One region of the Sneathiella limimaris genome, then DNA from elsewhere that is predicted to be linked to it. Evidence: riboswitches for the same ligand, from Rfam matches in the RefSeq annotation. Region 1 holds a riboswitch; the other holds the start of a gene.
The links. A riboswitch is a leader RNA that binds a small molecule or an ion and turns the genes downstream of it on or off. The one in region 1 is predicted to bind glycine.

Region 1 (7,425 bases):
TGAGGTTGCCTTGAGCGGCCCAACACCTGAAGGTCATGAAATTACCCAGGCTGAAATTGACGCCCTTTTTGACTAGGGTCGCGGCTTAAAGCCCATAGGATGCAATGCTTTTTACATCCTGATGGAAGCGAATTTTTCGCAAATATTCTGAAGGGTCCTTGGGTTTGACAAGGGCCCCTTCAATTTGATTTATCCAATCATATAAACGGGTTAGATAAAAGCGCATGGCTGCTCCCCGACAAAGAAGGGGCAGCATATCTAATTCTGTCTGACTTAAATCGCGCCGTGCAGAATAAGACTGAAGAAGTTTGCGGGCTTTTGTAATATTGAAGCTATGATCAGTTTCAAAACACCAGGCGTTAAGACAGATGGCAATGTCGTATGCGAGAAAGTCATTACAGGCGAAATAATAATCGATGACACCGCTCACCTTGCCGCCCAGGAAAAAGATATTATCGGGAAACAGGTCTGCGTGAATAACGCCTGATGGTAAATCAGTCGGCCAATTTGCGGCGAGGTAATCCAGTTCACGTTGAATTTCCTGCCGTTCATCATCGAGAAGAATGCCATCAGTCGCTGAGGCGATGCTGTTATCGAAAAGCTCCTGCCAACTGGACTGGTTCAGCGAGTTGTCCCGGCTCAGCTTGAAACTGGCGGCGCTTTGATGCAGATCAGCCAGACTGTCACCCAGTAGGCCACAATGTTCGGGCGTGATCCGCTTGATGGAGCGACCTTCGAGAAATTCAATAATGGCTGCCGGGCGGCCAGCCACCTGTGTCAGAGATGATCCTGTCTTGTCGGAAATCGGCCTAGGAGAGACATATCCGTGCGTGGCCAGATGGTCCATCAACCCCAAAAAGAAGGGAAGATCATCTGCATTGACGCGTTTTTCATAGAGGGTCAGGATATAAAATCCTTTTTCCGTATGCAGGAGGAAATTGGAATTCTCAACGCCTTCGGCGATCCCTTTGCAGGACAGCAATTCACCTAGATCGTACTGCTCTAGTAACTGATCCAGTTCATCATCTGAAATTTCTGTATAGACCGCCACGGTTTCGCCTCTCCCCCTGAAAGACCGGGATTAATTTTCCAGAACGCGGGGCAGCTTGAAGGTCACATTCTCCTCGCTGGTAACCACTTCCTCGATGGATACTGTAAATCGTTTTGAGAATGCCTCAATGACTTCTTCAACCAATGTTTCTGGGGCTGAGGCACCAGCGGTAATGCCAATTACATTGCATCCCTCCAGAAGGTCCCAGGGAATATCGGCAGCCCGTTGCACAAGACTGACCCGCTCACACCCATTTTTCTTGGCCACCTCAACCAATCGCATGGAATTTGATGAGTTGGGTGCCCCGATGACCAGCATGCCGTCACATTTTTCTGCAAGCTTTTTGGCGGCCGCTTGCCGGTTTGTGGTGGCGTAGCAGATATCCTCCTTTTTAGGGGAGGCAATGTCAGGAAACTTTTCCCGCAGTTTTTCGACAATATCTTTTGTTTCATCTACGGAAAGGGTTGTCTGTGTCAAATACGCAAGTTGGGCGCCTGGCTGGCGCGGCTCAAAACTGGCAGCATCTTCGACAGTTTCAACCAGTGAGATGCGACCTTCTTCGAGCTGACCCATGGTGCCGATGACTTCCGGGTGTCCTTTATGTCCGATGAGGATCAATTCCATTCCATCCTTGTCGTGGCGTTCAGCTTCCCGGTGAACTTTGCTGACCAGTGGACAGGTCGCATCGATATAGAACATCTGCCGGCTTTCGGCTTCTGCCGGGACAGATTTTGCCACACCGTGAGCAGAAAAGATAACGGGCGCGTCTTTGGGAACTTCGTTCAGCTCATCAACAAAAACGGCGCCTTTTTGCTCAAGATTTTCCACTACGTAGCGGTTATGAACGATCTCATGACGGACGTAGACGGGAGCCCCGTATTTTTCCAGTGTTTTTTCAACAATCTGGATTGCCCGGTCTACGCCGGCACAGAACCCACGAGGGGCCGCTAGAAGAAGCTTTTTTTCCGGTACTGACATGTTCACAAAACCTGGGTTGTTCCCAAAAATGCAACGGTAGATGGTTCTATCTGCGACTTTGGCAAGAGCCGGGTTGCTAAATAAATGAGACCATCCTAAATTCGGCGAATTAGTATATCAAAACCCCGATGATTACCAGTGTTGTCACATAAATCAGATCAAGGGGCAACCATCAGATGAAAGGGCAGATCAACCTGTCATGAAAAAGACGCTCAGAACATTTGCTGTCCTGATGGGACCTTTGTTTGTATCAGCCTGTGGGGGCAATTTTTCGACAGACCTGTTTGGGTCAGATCAAGCACCTCTGCCATGTCCGAATGTGACCGTTTTGCCAGGTGCGGAAAATATTACTATTTTCAGAGAAGGCCCCGGGCGAGACCTGGTAGACGTTACCTTTGAGGGTGTGATCGAGCCTATTGGTGGTGAATGCGTTTATGAAGATGATGATGCGCTAGTTGTTGCTGAACTGCTGTTGCAGGTCTCTGTCGTGAAAGGACCCGCGGCGAATACGGAAACACCAACTGTTCCTTTCTTTGTGGCGATTGCCGATCGCGACAAGAAAGTTCTTAGTAAGAAGGTATTCGATACGACTATTCAAATTCCAGCGGGCCAGAAGCGCGGTGCGGTTCAGGAAGAAATGATCCAGCGGATCCCGATCTTGAGCGGCCGCACAGGTGCGGACTATGCCATTGTAATTGGGTTCCAGTTATCAGGTGAACAGCTGGAATATAACCGGAAGACAATCCGCTAAGACTTATTCATTAAGCAATAAAAAACCCGCCTTTCGGCGGGTTTTTTTGCTGTTGGTTTGGCTCTATCAAACGACTTTTCGAACCTGAGAGAGGAAGCCTGCCACATTGTGTTCCAGCTCTTCGGATTTGTTCTGAAGGCCTGTGGCTTCCTGTAACAAGGCATTGCTAGTGGACGATGTCTGATCTGCTGAACTTTCGACACTTGCAATATTCTGGGAGACTTCCTCAGTGTTGTTGGAAGCGCTCAGAACGCTTTGTGAAATTTCCCTCGTTGCAGTGCTTTGCTCATCAACCGCGGTGGCAATGGTCTGAACCGCGTTGTTGATGTCTTCGATAGATGCGTTGATTGTATCCATGGATTGAACCGCATCAGTGGTCGCTGCCTGAATGTCAACGATCTGGCGACTGATGTCTTCTGTCGCTTTAGCTGTCTGGTTCGCCAGGTTTTTCACTTCATTGGCAACAACGGCGAAGCCTTTGCCGGCATCACCTGCACGAGCAGCCTCAATTGTCGCATTCAGTGCGAGAAGGTTAGTCTGGCTGGCGATATCTTCAATCAGTTTGACCACTTCACCGATAGACTGGGCAGCATCAGCAAGGCCTTTAATCTTGATATTGCCGCTTTGCGCTGTTTCACGTGCAGTATTGGTATTGTTCATGGAATGCTGGATCTGGCGGCCGATTTCCTGAATGGAGGCTGCCATTTCTTCTGCAGAACTTGCCACTGTCTGTACCGCTTGAGAAGCACTATGGGCCGCAGTGCTAACCCGTTTTGCCTGATCCGCAGTGCTACCCGCATTATCTGAAAGGTTGTGGGCAGATCCTTGAACGGTTCTTGAGCTTTCTGAGATTGCATGTGCAACAGAACCAATTTGTTGTTCGAACTGCAGGATAACTGTCTCGAACTGTTTGGTTCGCTCATCGAAAGACGTTGTGCAGGCGTTGATCCGGTTAGCTGTTTTCTTGAAAGATCCGGACATATCGAATTCAAGGATTTTCCGGTAGTATTTCTGGTCAACTACATGCTGCATGGAGGCTTCAGCCTCGCGCATGAAGGCGTCAATGCGGTCTACCAGTTCGTTGACAGACCACTGCAAGTTGGCGAGTGGGCCACTCGGATCAATATTAAGGATCCGGGCCTCAAAATTCCCCTCGGATATAGTTTTGCAGACCTCTGCGGTTCTGGAAAGTTCCTCAAGTATGCTGCCGGTACCAGATGCGACTGCGGAAGTGGCATCATAGTCAGACGCTCTTGATTCCAGCATAAGAAGCATATTGTCCCGCTCTTTGGCAGCTTTAACAGCTTTAGAGCGATAGAACAGGGCGACCCCTGCTGGGATTAGGAAGGCAATAACGATTAGGGCAATTGTAGTAATAGTCATGTCGGTAACAGTCTTTCAAAGTCCAATGGAAACTTGTCTTGGGTTGATCATATGATCTGCTTCAAGAAAGCCGGCTCCTATAAAGAGAAGATCCAGCGGTCGTAGTTTCCTCCTTTTTCGGCGATGAAAGCTTTGAGGACCTCCATGCTGTCAGCCAGTCCCTGCTTTGGGGAACTGGCAGCATTCTCAACTTGTTTCAGTTGTGCATAAACTGGGGCAATGACATTCTTTACAACCTCTGGGTTCACAGCCCGTCGGTTTGAATGATATCCAAGGACATTTCCACTTTCGTCCATGGACGGGGTGACATGTGCCAACACCCAATAATGATCGCCTTCTTTACAAAGATTGATCACGTAGGCGAACACCTCGTTCCCGGACTTTAACCGATCCCAGAGAAACTGAAATATAGAGCGAGGCATATCCGGGTGCCGGATACAGTTATGCTGAACCCCAAGGACTTCGTCCTCACTATATCCTGAAATTTCAAGGAACTGCTTGTTAGCATAAGTGATTTTACCGGTCAGATCTGTCTTACTGACGATAATTTCTTTTGTATGAAGAACTCTTTCGGTTCCTGTGGGGGTGACTGAGGGTCTCATTAAATGGCACCGTAGATTTGTTTTACTGTGGAGGTATATATCGTTTGACATGCATCATTACTGAAATTGGTTAATACAAAGTAAGCGCTAGACCGAGATTCAAAACAAACGAAGAAAAAGCACAGTATTAATTAACCTAGGGCAGTAAATCGAAACATTGACCCTAAAGATGTTTGACAGAAAGGAAAGCATGCCTATGATCTTTCCTCATTCATACAGAAGATCCCTGCGGGAGAGTCAGGTTAGCCTGACGCCGAAGGAGCAACCGCCCCGGAAACTCTCAGGCACCCGGACCGCAGGGGGATGAAACTCTGGAAAGCAGATCGAGTAATCGATTTCACCGAAGGGGTAAGCAGGATCCTCTAGATTCTGTCAAATCTCTCAGGTCCATAAGACAGAGGGGGTGTTCCTGCAGCAGTTTTGCGGGAGCTTTTAGACTCCTTTGCGGACTGAGAGAGAGATGGGCGACATTTCTGAAATAAAACAAACTATTCTCCATGACTTGCACTTGGAATTGGGTGCAAAAATGGTTCCGTTTGCCGGTTATGATATGCCGGTTCAGTATTCTGATGGCATTATGAAAGAGCATCTGCAGACCCGCGAATCTGCCGGACTGTTTGATGTCTCCCATATGGGCCAGGTTGTTATCCGCGGTGATGATCCCGCTGCCGCTATTGAGAAACTGGTTCCAGGCGATATCCAGTCCCTGAAAGATGGGGAAATGCGATACAGCTTCCTGACGAACGAAGCAGGCGGTATCCTTGACGATCTGATCATCACTCGCCGAAGTGCGCGAGAGCTATTTGTCGTGGTGAACGCTGCGTGTAAGGATCAGGATATTGCGCATTTCAAATCAGCTCTTTCCGGTGAGGTCACTGTTGAGGTGCTGGAAGATCGGGCTCTGGTTGCCTTGCAGGGACCTAAAGCTGCCGAAGTGCTGGCCCGCTACAATCCAGATGTCGCAACGATGCCGTTCATGACCTACCAGGAAATGGAAATTGGGGGCTTCCCTTGCTTTGTAACCCGGTCCGGCTATACGGGCGAAGATGGATACGAAATTTCAATTCCGAATGCCGCTGCTGATGTGCTCTGTCGGAAATTGTTGAGCGAAACTGAAGTTGCTCCGATCGGATTGGGCGCTCGGGACAGCTTGCGTTTAGAGGCGGGGCTATGCCTTTACGGTCATGACCTGACAACTGAAACAACACCTGTATCTGCAGGGCTCCTCTGGGCGATCGGGAAACGGCGCCGCGAAGAGGGGGGCTTTCCAGGAGCTGACATTATTTTGGCAGAAATTGCCAATAAGCCGAAAATGAAGCGTGTCGGGATCTTGCCAGAAGGTCGAGCCCCTGCTCGGGAGCATACTGAGATTGCTGACCTGGACGGCAATGTGATCGGAGAGGTGACCTCAGGCGGTTTTGCACCAAGTCTGCAGGCCCCCATCGCCATGGGATATGTTCCGCTGGAACTGTCGTCTGTGGGAACTGAAATTCAATTGATCGTCCGCGGGAAGCCAAGGGCGGCAAAAGTTGTTAAAATGCCATTTGTTGAGCAACGTTATTATCGCGGCTGAGGGCCGGTTTTTAGGGGAAAAGAGTAATGAGCATCAAATATACCAAAGATCATGAATGGGTAACCGTTGACGGCGATGTCGCAACTATCGGCATTAGCGTCTATGCACAGGAACAGCTTGGCGACGTTGTCTTCGTTGAAGTGCCTGAAATGGATCAATCTCTTGGTAAATCTGACAGCCTGGCTGTTGTTGAAAGCGTGAAAGCGGCTTCAGACGTCTACACACCGGTGAGCGGTGAAGTGGTTGAGGTCAATTCCGAGCTTGAAGACAACCCGTCTCTTGTCAATGAAGATGCAGAAGGCAGCGGTTGGTTCGCAAAGCTTAAAATCTCCGATGCCGGAGAGCTGGACGAGCTGATGAGTGCCGATGAGTATAAAGAATATGTGGAAGGTCTTGGCTAATGAGATATATGCCGCATACCGCCGAGGATCGTGCGGAAATGCTGAAAAAGGTTGGTGTGGGATCTGTTGATGATCTCTTCGCTGATATCCCTGAAGAAGCCCGCCTGAAAGGGCTTCTGGATCTGCCGACCCATGCACCAGAAATGGATGTGGACAGAAAAATGCAGGCTTATGGCCTGAAGAACCTGTCGCCATCTGAAAATCCGTGTTTCCTTGGGGCAGGGGCTTATCGCCACCATGTTCCTTCTGTTGTGGATCACCTGATCCAGCGGTCTGAGTTTTTAACCGCCTACACGCCTTACCAGCCGGAAATCAGTCAGGGAACCTTGCAAGCCCTGTTTGAATTTCAAACACAAGTGGCCATGATCACTGGTATGGATGTGGCAAACGCCTCTATGTATGATGGGGCAACAGCCTGCGCAGAAGCTGTTCTGATGGCTTGCCGGGCGACCCGTCGGAAAAAGGCTATTCTCTCCGGTAACCTTCATCCCCATTACCGGGAAGTGACAGAAACAACCGTTCAGTTCACCGAGTTTGAAGTCGCGTCTGATGCGCCTGTGCTGGATGGTGTCGAAGATCTGACTGCCAACCTGGATAAAGATATTGCTTGTGTTGTGGTTCAGAACCCGGATTTCTTTGGTCGCCTCCAGGACTTGAGCGATCTTGCCGATAAATGTCATGAAGTG
Region 2 (7,425 bases), on a different contig from region 1:
AGCCAACACATCTTTGGCTTCAGCTTTTTTATCCTCTGAATGTTGTGGCTCCACGGGGGCTGTCAGCTCAATAACGTAGCCATTGGGATCACGGAAATAAATTGACTTGATAAAACCATGATCGGCAACTCCGCGGGTTTCAATTCCGGCGGCTTTACCTTTTTCAAACATAGCCATCATGTCATCCATTGTGACTTCCAGAGCGATATGCAGGTCATAATCATGCTGATCTTTAAATTCGAACGGACTGTGTGGGACTTCAAAAAAGGCAAGTGCTGACCCATCATCCAGTTGATAAAAACTGTGCAATGCCTTTGTTTCTCTGCCAGTTTTACTCTCTTTAATTTCGAAAGCCCGAACGAGCGGTAGACCCAGGAAGTCTTCGTAGAACTTTCGGGTTTCCTCTGAGCTTCGACAGCGATAGGCGTTGTGATGTAGTCCCTTGATCATATTCTTGTGTGTCCTTTTTCTACTCTCACCCCACTCTAATGTGAGGTCTAAGGACCTGACGGTCAAGGTCGGCTCCGTATGAGATGACTTTTTCCCTTGAGTTTAAGGTTGTTTTTCGTCATAACGCGCCCACAAATCTATACTGAGCAATAACGCCAGGGGCGAGGTCAGGATGTCCAAAATTACAGAATTTACCCCTCTTGCCCAGCCTGTAAGCCGGGATGATAAGCCGGACTACTTTGTCGAGCGGGATGGCCTGGTTTTTGCCGGCACTCATTTGATTGTGGATCTATGGCAGGCTGAGCATCTTAATGACTCTGCATTGATCGAAAAAACTTTGCGAAATTGTATCAGTGCCGCTAATGCAACGCTGCTGCATTTTCACATTCATGCTTTCGAGCCTAATGGCTTGTCGGGCGTTGCGGTCTTGGCTGAGAGCCATATCACATTCCACAGCTGGCCAGATCAGGGTTACATGGCACTGGATATTTTTATGTGCGGTAAGGCTGAACCTCATAAATGTATTCCGATCCTAAAAGCCGCTTTCAATCCGGGATCAGTTCAGATCAGTGATCTGAAAAGAGGGGTCGTGGGATGATTGAAGTTTTTGACGAAGACCTGCACGCAGGTGTCAATCTGGCCCTCGAAGTAGGAGAAATTCTTTATCGGGAAAAGACTGAGCACCAAGATCTCATGATTTTTGAAAATAATCGGTTCGGCCGGGTGATGTCTTTGGATGGCGCTGTTCAAACGACAGAGCATGACGAGTTTATTTATCATGAGATGTTCGCCCATGTCCCGATGCTTGCTCATGGGAAAGTGGAAAGGGTCCTCATCATCGGTGGTGGAGATGGCGGTGCAGCTTGCCAAGTGCTGAAGCATAAGACCGTTAAAGCTACTCTAGTTGATATTGACCGAACAGTTATTGATCTATCAGCTAAATACATGCCGACGGTCAGTGATGGTGCTTTTGATGACCCCCGCCTTGAGATTATCGTGGCGGATGGCTGCCAATTTGTGAAGGATACGGATCAGAAATGGGACGTGATCATTATTGACTCCACAGACCCTCACGGTCCGGGTGAAGTTCTGTACTCAGCCGAGTTTTATGCAGATTGTAAAACCTGCCTGACTGATGGTGGTGTGATTGTGACTCAAAATGGGGTTCCTTTTGTGCAAGGAGAGGAACTTCGCAATAGCTATGACCGGTTGGGTGCCCTGTTTGCAGATGTGAGTTTCTACATGGCCGCAATTCCCAGCTATGTTGGTGGCGCACTTGCTTTTGGCTGGGCAACGGATAATAAGGATCTTAGAAAAATCGAAACCGGTAAATTAGCGGAAAGATTTTTGGATGCGGATATAGAAACGGGATACTACAGTCCAGAAATTCATCAGGCTGCTTTCGTGCTTCCCTATTTCGTTCAAAAAATTCTTACGGCCGAAAAAGATTAGACGCTAGCACTCCACGACGTTTACGGCGAGCCCACCTTGAGAGGTCTCTTTATACTTGCTGAGCATGTCTATTCCGGTTTGCCGCATTGTTTCGATCACTTCATCAAGAGACACGACATGTGTTCCATCCCCCGCTAGTGCCAAGCGCGCAGCATTAATAGCTTTCATTGCGCCCATGGTGTTTCTTTCAATACACGGTATCTGGACCAGGCCACCGATTGGATCACAGGTCAAACCTAAGTTATGTTCCATGCCGATTTCAGCCGCATTCTCGACCTGCTCATTGGTGCCGCCAAGTACAGCCGTCAATGCACCTGCCGCCATGGAACAGGCTACACCAACTTCCCCCTGGCATCCAACTTCAGCTGCAGAAATTGAGGCCCGTTTTTTATAAATTGAGCCGATCGCAGCCGCAGTTAAAAGGAAGTTACGGGTACCGTCTTCTGTGACGCCGGGGCAAAATCGTTGGTAATATTTAAGCACGGCGGGGATAACGCCAGCCGCCCCATTGGTTGGTGCTGTAACAACACGGCCGCCGGCCGCGTTTTCCTCGTTCACAGCTAACGCATAGAGGTTGACCCAATCTAATACAGTTAGCGGATCTCGTGAGGCCCGTTCAGGGTTTGCCATGAGCTCTTTGTAAAGAGACGATGCGCGCCTTTTGACATCCAGCCCGCCAGGCAAAATGCCTTCAGTGTCGCACCCTCTCTGAATGCAGTTGATCATTGCCGAAGATACACGATCTAGAAACTCGTTTGTCTCATCTTCACTGCGCCAAGCGGTTTCATTTTCTTTCATGATCTCTGCTATGGTCAGATTTTTTTCTTTCCCGATTTTCAAAAGCTCAGCGGCTGAAGTGAACGGATGGGGGAGTTGAATGTTGTGGCCGCGAGTTTCGGATCTATCTCCTTCATCATGAGAGACCACATATCCGCCACCTACAGAGAAATAGTCTTTCTCTGCGAGCAGTTCGCCAGCCTCTGAATAGGCATAAAAGCGCATTCCATTTGAATGTTCTTCCAGAATTTGATCTTTCAGGAAGAGAAGGTGATCCGCTTCGTAAAAGGTAATTTCTTTCTGGCCACCCAAAGGGAGCAGATGATTGGTGCGAATTGCATTGATTTTGGTATCAATGCTCTCAGGATCAATTTTTGAAGGTGCTTCACCACTCAATCCAAGAAGAATGGCGATATCCGTCCCATGGCCATGACCGGTTAAGGCGAGAGAGCCGTAGAGTTCAACGATAATGCGCGAACAATCGTTTATCAGGTTTGATGCAATTAATAGATCAGCGAAGCGTCTGCCCGCGCGCATAGGTCCGACTGTGTGGGAAGATGACGGACCTATTCCTATTGTGTAAAGATCAGTAACACTGATATTGACTTCAAGCTGAGAGGTTGGAACCGGTGTTGGATCCCGGAACTGTCTTGGTACAACGGGTGTTACATTTCCAAGGCCAGTTTTTTTAATCTTCGTCATCAAGGCATCCCTTCCAGCTCGCAGCACGATATGTGCTTCGGTTTAGATGCCCCCTCTGTCCATGGACCTGAAAGATTACCGGCGAGCCGGGTACCTCTTCGGTGGAGCTTATTCCCATAAAGCTCTCTCTCCAGAGTCCTGAATTCCTGGCCGTACATTTGCCTGAGAGTTTCCGGGGCGGTTGCTCCTTCGGCGCCGGATCAAACCGGTCTCTCCCACCAGAAATATGCAGGTTGTCAATTATTGACTTTGCATCAGGCTATGCATCCCCTCGGAAGCAGTCAAGTGAATATAACTCGAAGAGCTGGGGCCTTTCGCTCCAGAAACGACACTTCAGTGTCGCGATGCGAAAACTACCATCCGTTACATCTTGTCCAATAATCCACAATTTTCTGGTCAGACCCTAGCACATGATAGCCTGGATAGGCCGCTGCTGTAATGCAGGCGTGGTTAGGAAGAATGCGTAATTGATGCCCAATAGGTAAATCGTCAAATGATACTGATGTAAAGTCCAAGGAAATAAGGCCATGCTCCTGATTGCAGCTGGTCACAAATAAATCCGGGAACGGGACACCTGTTTTTCCATCACATACCAAACCAAAATGGACATTCCCATGACGGTTTGGTTTTCCGGGGTCTGCAGATAACGCAAGACTTCCTGCATCGATCAAAACCCTGTTTTCTGATCTATTATGACTGATCACAGTGGCAAGAACGCTGACAGCAATGTCTGACACCTCGCAGACATTTAGCGCTTCCATAACCATGTCTTGAAACACAAACACGCCAACCCGGACTTCTGTTATTCCCTCCAGGTTTTCGGCGAAAGTAATAGAGGGGGTGGATCCCATACTGACAATTGAGCAGTCTATCCCGGCTGAACGGATTTGTGTTGCTGCTGTAACAACTGCGCTTCTCTCGATTTCAGCAAAGTCTTTAAGTTCTTCAATTGATTTTGCGGCGTAAGAGCCACCACCGTGGGTCATCACACCTGCAAAGGACAAGCCTTTCATTTGAGTTAGTAGCTGAGCCAGATCTATAATCTTTGGATCGGTTGGTTTGAGGCCCGCCCGCTTGCCATCACAGTCGATTTCAATGAGGCAAGGGAATGAGCATTGGAGTTCTTGGCAAACTGCCTCAGTGGTTTTTGCACCTTCCAGATCACTTGTGATTAGAACTATATTCGCCCCCTTATCCTGAAGGGCTTTAAGTCGTCGTAACTTATTGGGGACAATTGAAACGGCGTAGAGAATATCTCGATATCCGCCGTCGAAAAAATACTCTGCCTCAGTTACTGTTGAAACAGTAATAGGCGTATCGTCGCCGGGCTCAGCAACGAGCCGAGCGACATCCATAGATTTACAGGTTTTCAGATGTGGCCGCAGCGAAACTCCCATTGGCTCGATTTTCCGTTGCATTCGTTGGATATTTTGCTTTGTTTTTTCCAGGTCCAACAGAAGGGTTGGACTTTCCAATTCAGTCAGGTTCTTCATATTACATAACTTTCTCGGCTTTGGAGGTCTCTTGCTTTTCCCGATAATCAATGATTGAATCTCTTCGGTAAAGTCTTTGACTTAACTGGGCAAGAATTTGGGGGCATTTTGGGATTAGTTCTGTTTGGATCAGAGTTTGGCGCAAATTTGGGCCATGTATATCCGATGTTGCGATTGGCCGATCAGTTAGAAAGACAAGGGCATGAGATCGTTTTTGCTGTTCGAAACCTGGTTCAATCCAAAAAAGCGATTGGGGATAGGCCCTATAAAGTAGTTCAAGCTCCCTTCTGGAGTAACCCGACATCCGAAAAGATTAAGCATTTAGCAACGCCATCTTATGCAGATGTGATGGCGCGGCAAGGGTTCGGTTTCAGAGAGATTTTCGCTGCTTATCTAAGCGGTTGGTGTGATCTTATAGATTTTGTGAAACCAGATGTAATTATTGCTGATCATAGCCCAACGCTGAGCATGTCAGCCAGGGGCCGGTATCCGCTTATAAACATTGGAAACGGATTCACGCTTCCTCCTTCGCATCTTCCTGAATTTCCTGCAGTAATCGCAAAAGGGAAACCCATTGTTTCTCAGAAAGCATTGATGGATTCCCTTAATTCTGTCTTGAAAGAGAATGGATGCAAACAGTTGACTGTCTTGCCCGAAATTTTTGATGCTGACGGCCAGTTTGTGTGCACGGTCCCGCAATTAGATCCCTATGACCGTTTTCGGCAACAGCCTCAAGTCGGGCCGTTAGAGGAATGTCTAAAACCTGCTGCCTTTCCCTCTGAACCTCAAGTTTTTCTCTACATGGCCCATGAGGCTGGTAGGGATAACTTTATACTGGAGTCGCTAAAGTCCCTTCATGTTAAGGCAACGGTATATCTGCGAGATGCGGCCTCAGCTGTGCGTCAAAAGTATCAAAGCGATAAGATCACTATGCTTGATAGGCCTGGGGATCTCACGAAGATCTTGCCCAACAGTTCCTTGGTCATTCATTCAGGGGGCGCTGGTCTCTCGACCTCATGTTTGATGACAGGGCGGCCGCAAATCACGTTCCCCAATCATTCGGAAACCGCGTTAAACAGTTTCCTTATGGCTCGCCATGGCGTGGCGCTAGCAATTAAGCAAACGATAGAAAAAGCAAAGTTTACAAAACTTCTGGAAAAGGCATTGGTGAATGAGCAGGCTCGTGCGAATTCAAAGGGCGTGTCTGAGATGTTAGCGATGGGCAATTGGACACAAGGACGCCAAACTGTGATTGAGAAGGTTAACAGTCTTATGACCTGACGTATACGGTGGCGAACTGCCACCGTTGCCAAGCTCTGCTGATCTACTTAGTGCCGTATTTGAGAACCCAAAACGGAAGTAAGGCGGCCACTTCTTTGCTGCAGCCATCCAACTCGATTGCCATTTGTTTGCTCTTTAGATCGATACGGACTATGCGGCCTGCGAAGCGACAGATTTCTGGTGATTGATTAGGACCAAAAGTTCCAGACACATCGCTATCTAGATCTACACCCTTGATCAAACCGTCAATGAGCAGACCGTTTAGAGACCAGTTTACCGTCGTGTAATATGTTCCATCAATCTCTACCTGAAGGACTGGGTTGGAAACCCGATAGGAGTCCCGCTGCTCAAAACGATTTGGTACTGATTGGTTGAGTTGGGGTGTGTGAAGCACTTCTTCCTCCATGAATAAAATTACATGCCACACTCTTTGCAGTCTTCGTGCCAATCGTAGCCCGGTTGCATCATTTTCCTTTGTTTGTGCTGTCGGAAGTAGGTGAAACCTTTTGAACTCAAAGATTTGAGTGGGATTCTCTATCTCTGACCGATCGACGGAAACGATGCAGACGGATCTGTAACTAAAGTAACGTGGGTAAAAACTATCTTGATCTATCTAGGCCAATTTTGCCGCGCGGCAAGTTTATGCCGGTTAGATGTAAGTTGGGGAGGGCGAGAAATCAGAGTAAAAACATTCATGAATGATAGAATCAATGAAAAAGTACAGTTTTGCTGAGTTTTGGAATGTTGAGATACACTTTATTGTGGTGAAATAAGATTTCTTATCCCTCTTATATAGAAAAATTGACCAGATGGTTAGAAAATCAGGTTTGAATTTATTGGAAAATTTATAATTGGATTTGGGTAACTAAATGTATGAAAAATAGAGTGTTTCGGTAATTGAATTGCTTGAAGGGTTAAAAAATGATGAAATGTCAAAAATGACAATTTGTCATTTCGAAAAAACATTGTTAATATCGGAACCAGATCAACGAACTGGGCGGAAAGACTCGGGATTGGTCAAAACTGTCTCCTATTTCTCTTTGAGAGGAAACTGTCAGTGATTTGGAAGGTGTCTTGTTGCAAGACAGAGGCAAGCAGTCCGATGCCTTATCTTCCAAAAAGATCCGTAACTGTGCTGCATTATCAGCAGAACCTGTTTCCGGATTGAAATAATAAGATGCCAAGGCCTAGGCATAAATAAAAATAAAATGGCCTGACGATCTGGAAACCCTTGTCCACTAGGACAAGGGTTTTTTCTTTTATTGTTATT

Region 2: linked by a shared signal. The riboswitch ahead of HH301_RS15740 (L-serine ammonia-lyase) and the one ahead of gcvT (glycine cleavage system aminomethyltransferase GcvT) in region 1 are both predicted to bind glycine.

What each region holds. Positions count from the first base shown of each region.
Region 1 covers NZ_JABBYJ010000001.1:1,376,593-1,384,017, forward strand. The annotation lists gene HH301_RS06675 (hypothetical protein) at 1-76, shown strand, start outside; gene thrB (homoserine kinase) at 86-1,051, opposite strand; gene ispH (4-hydroxy-3-methylbut-2-enyl diphosphate reductase) at 1,082-2,029, opposite strand; gene HH301_RS06690 (hypothetical protein) at 2,229-2,780, shown strand; gene HH301_RS06695 (methyl-accepting chemotaxis protein) at 2,847-4,163, opposite strand; gene HH301_RS06700 (PAS domain-containing protein) at 4,241-4,765, opposite strand; glycine riboswitch at 4,985-5,071, shown strand; glycine riboswitch at 5,075-5,165, shown strand; gene gcvT (glycine cleavage system aminomethyltransferase GcvT) at 5,226-6,338, shown strand; gene gcvH (glycine cleavage system protein GcvH) at 6,365-6,739, shown strand; gene gcvPA (aminomethyl-transferring glycine dehydrogenase subunit GcvPA) at 6,739-7,425, shown strand, end outside.
Region 2 covers NZ_JABBYJ010000003.1:5,516-12,940, reverse strand. The annotation lists gene HH301_RS15755 (VOC family protein) at 1-450, opposite strand, end outside; gene speD (adenosylmethionine decarboxylase) at 623-1,048, shown strand; gene speE (polyamine aminopropyltransferase) at 1,045-1,902, shown strand; gene HH301_RS15740 (L-serine ammonia-lyase) at 1,906-3,381, opposite strand; glycine riboswitch at 3,522-3,609, opposite strand; gene HH301_RS15735 (alanine racemase) at 3,735-4,874, opposite strand; gene HH301_RS15730 (glycosyltransferase) at 4,983-6,155, shown strand; gene HH301_RS15725 (hypothetical protein) at 6,199-6,549, opposite strand.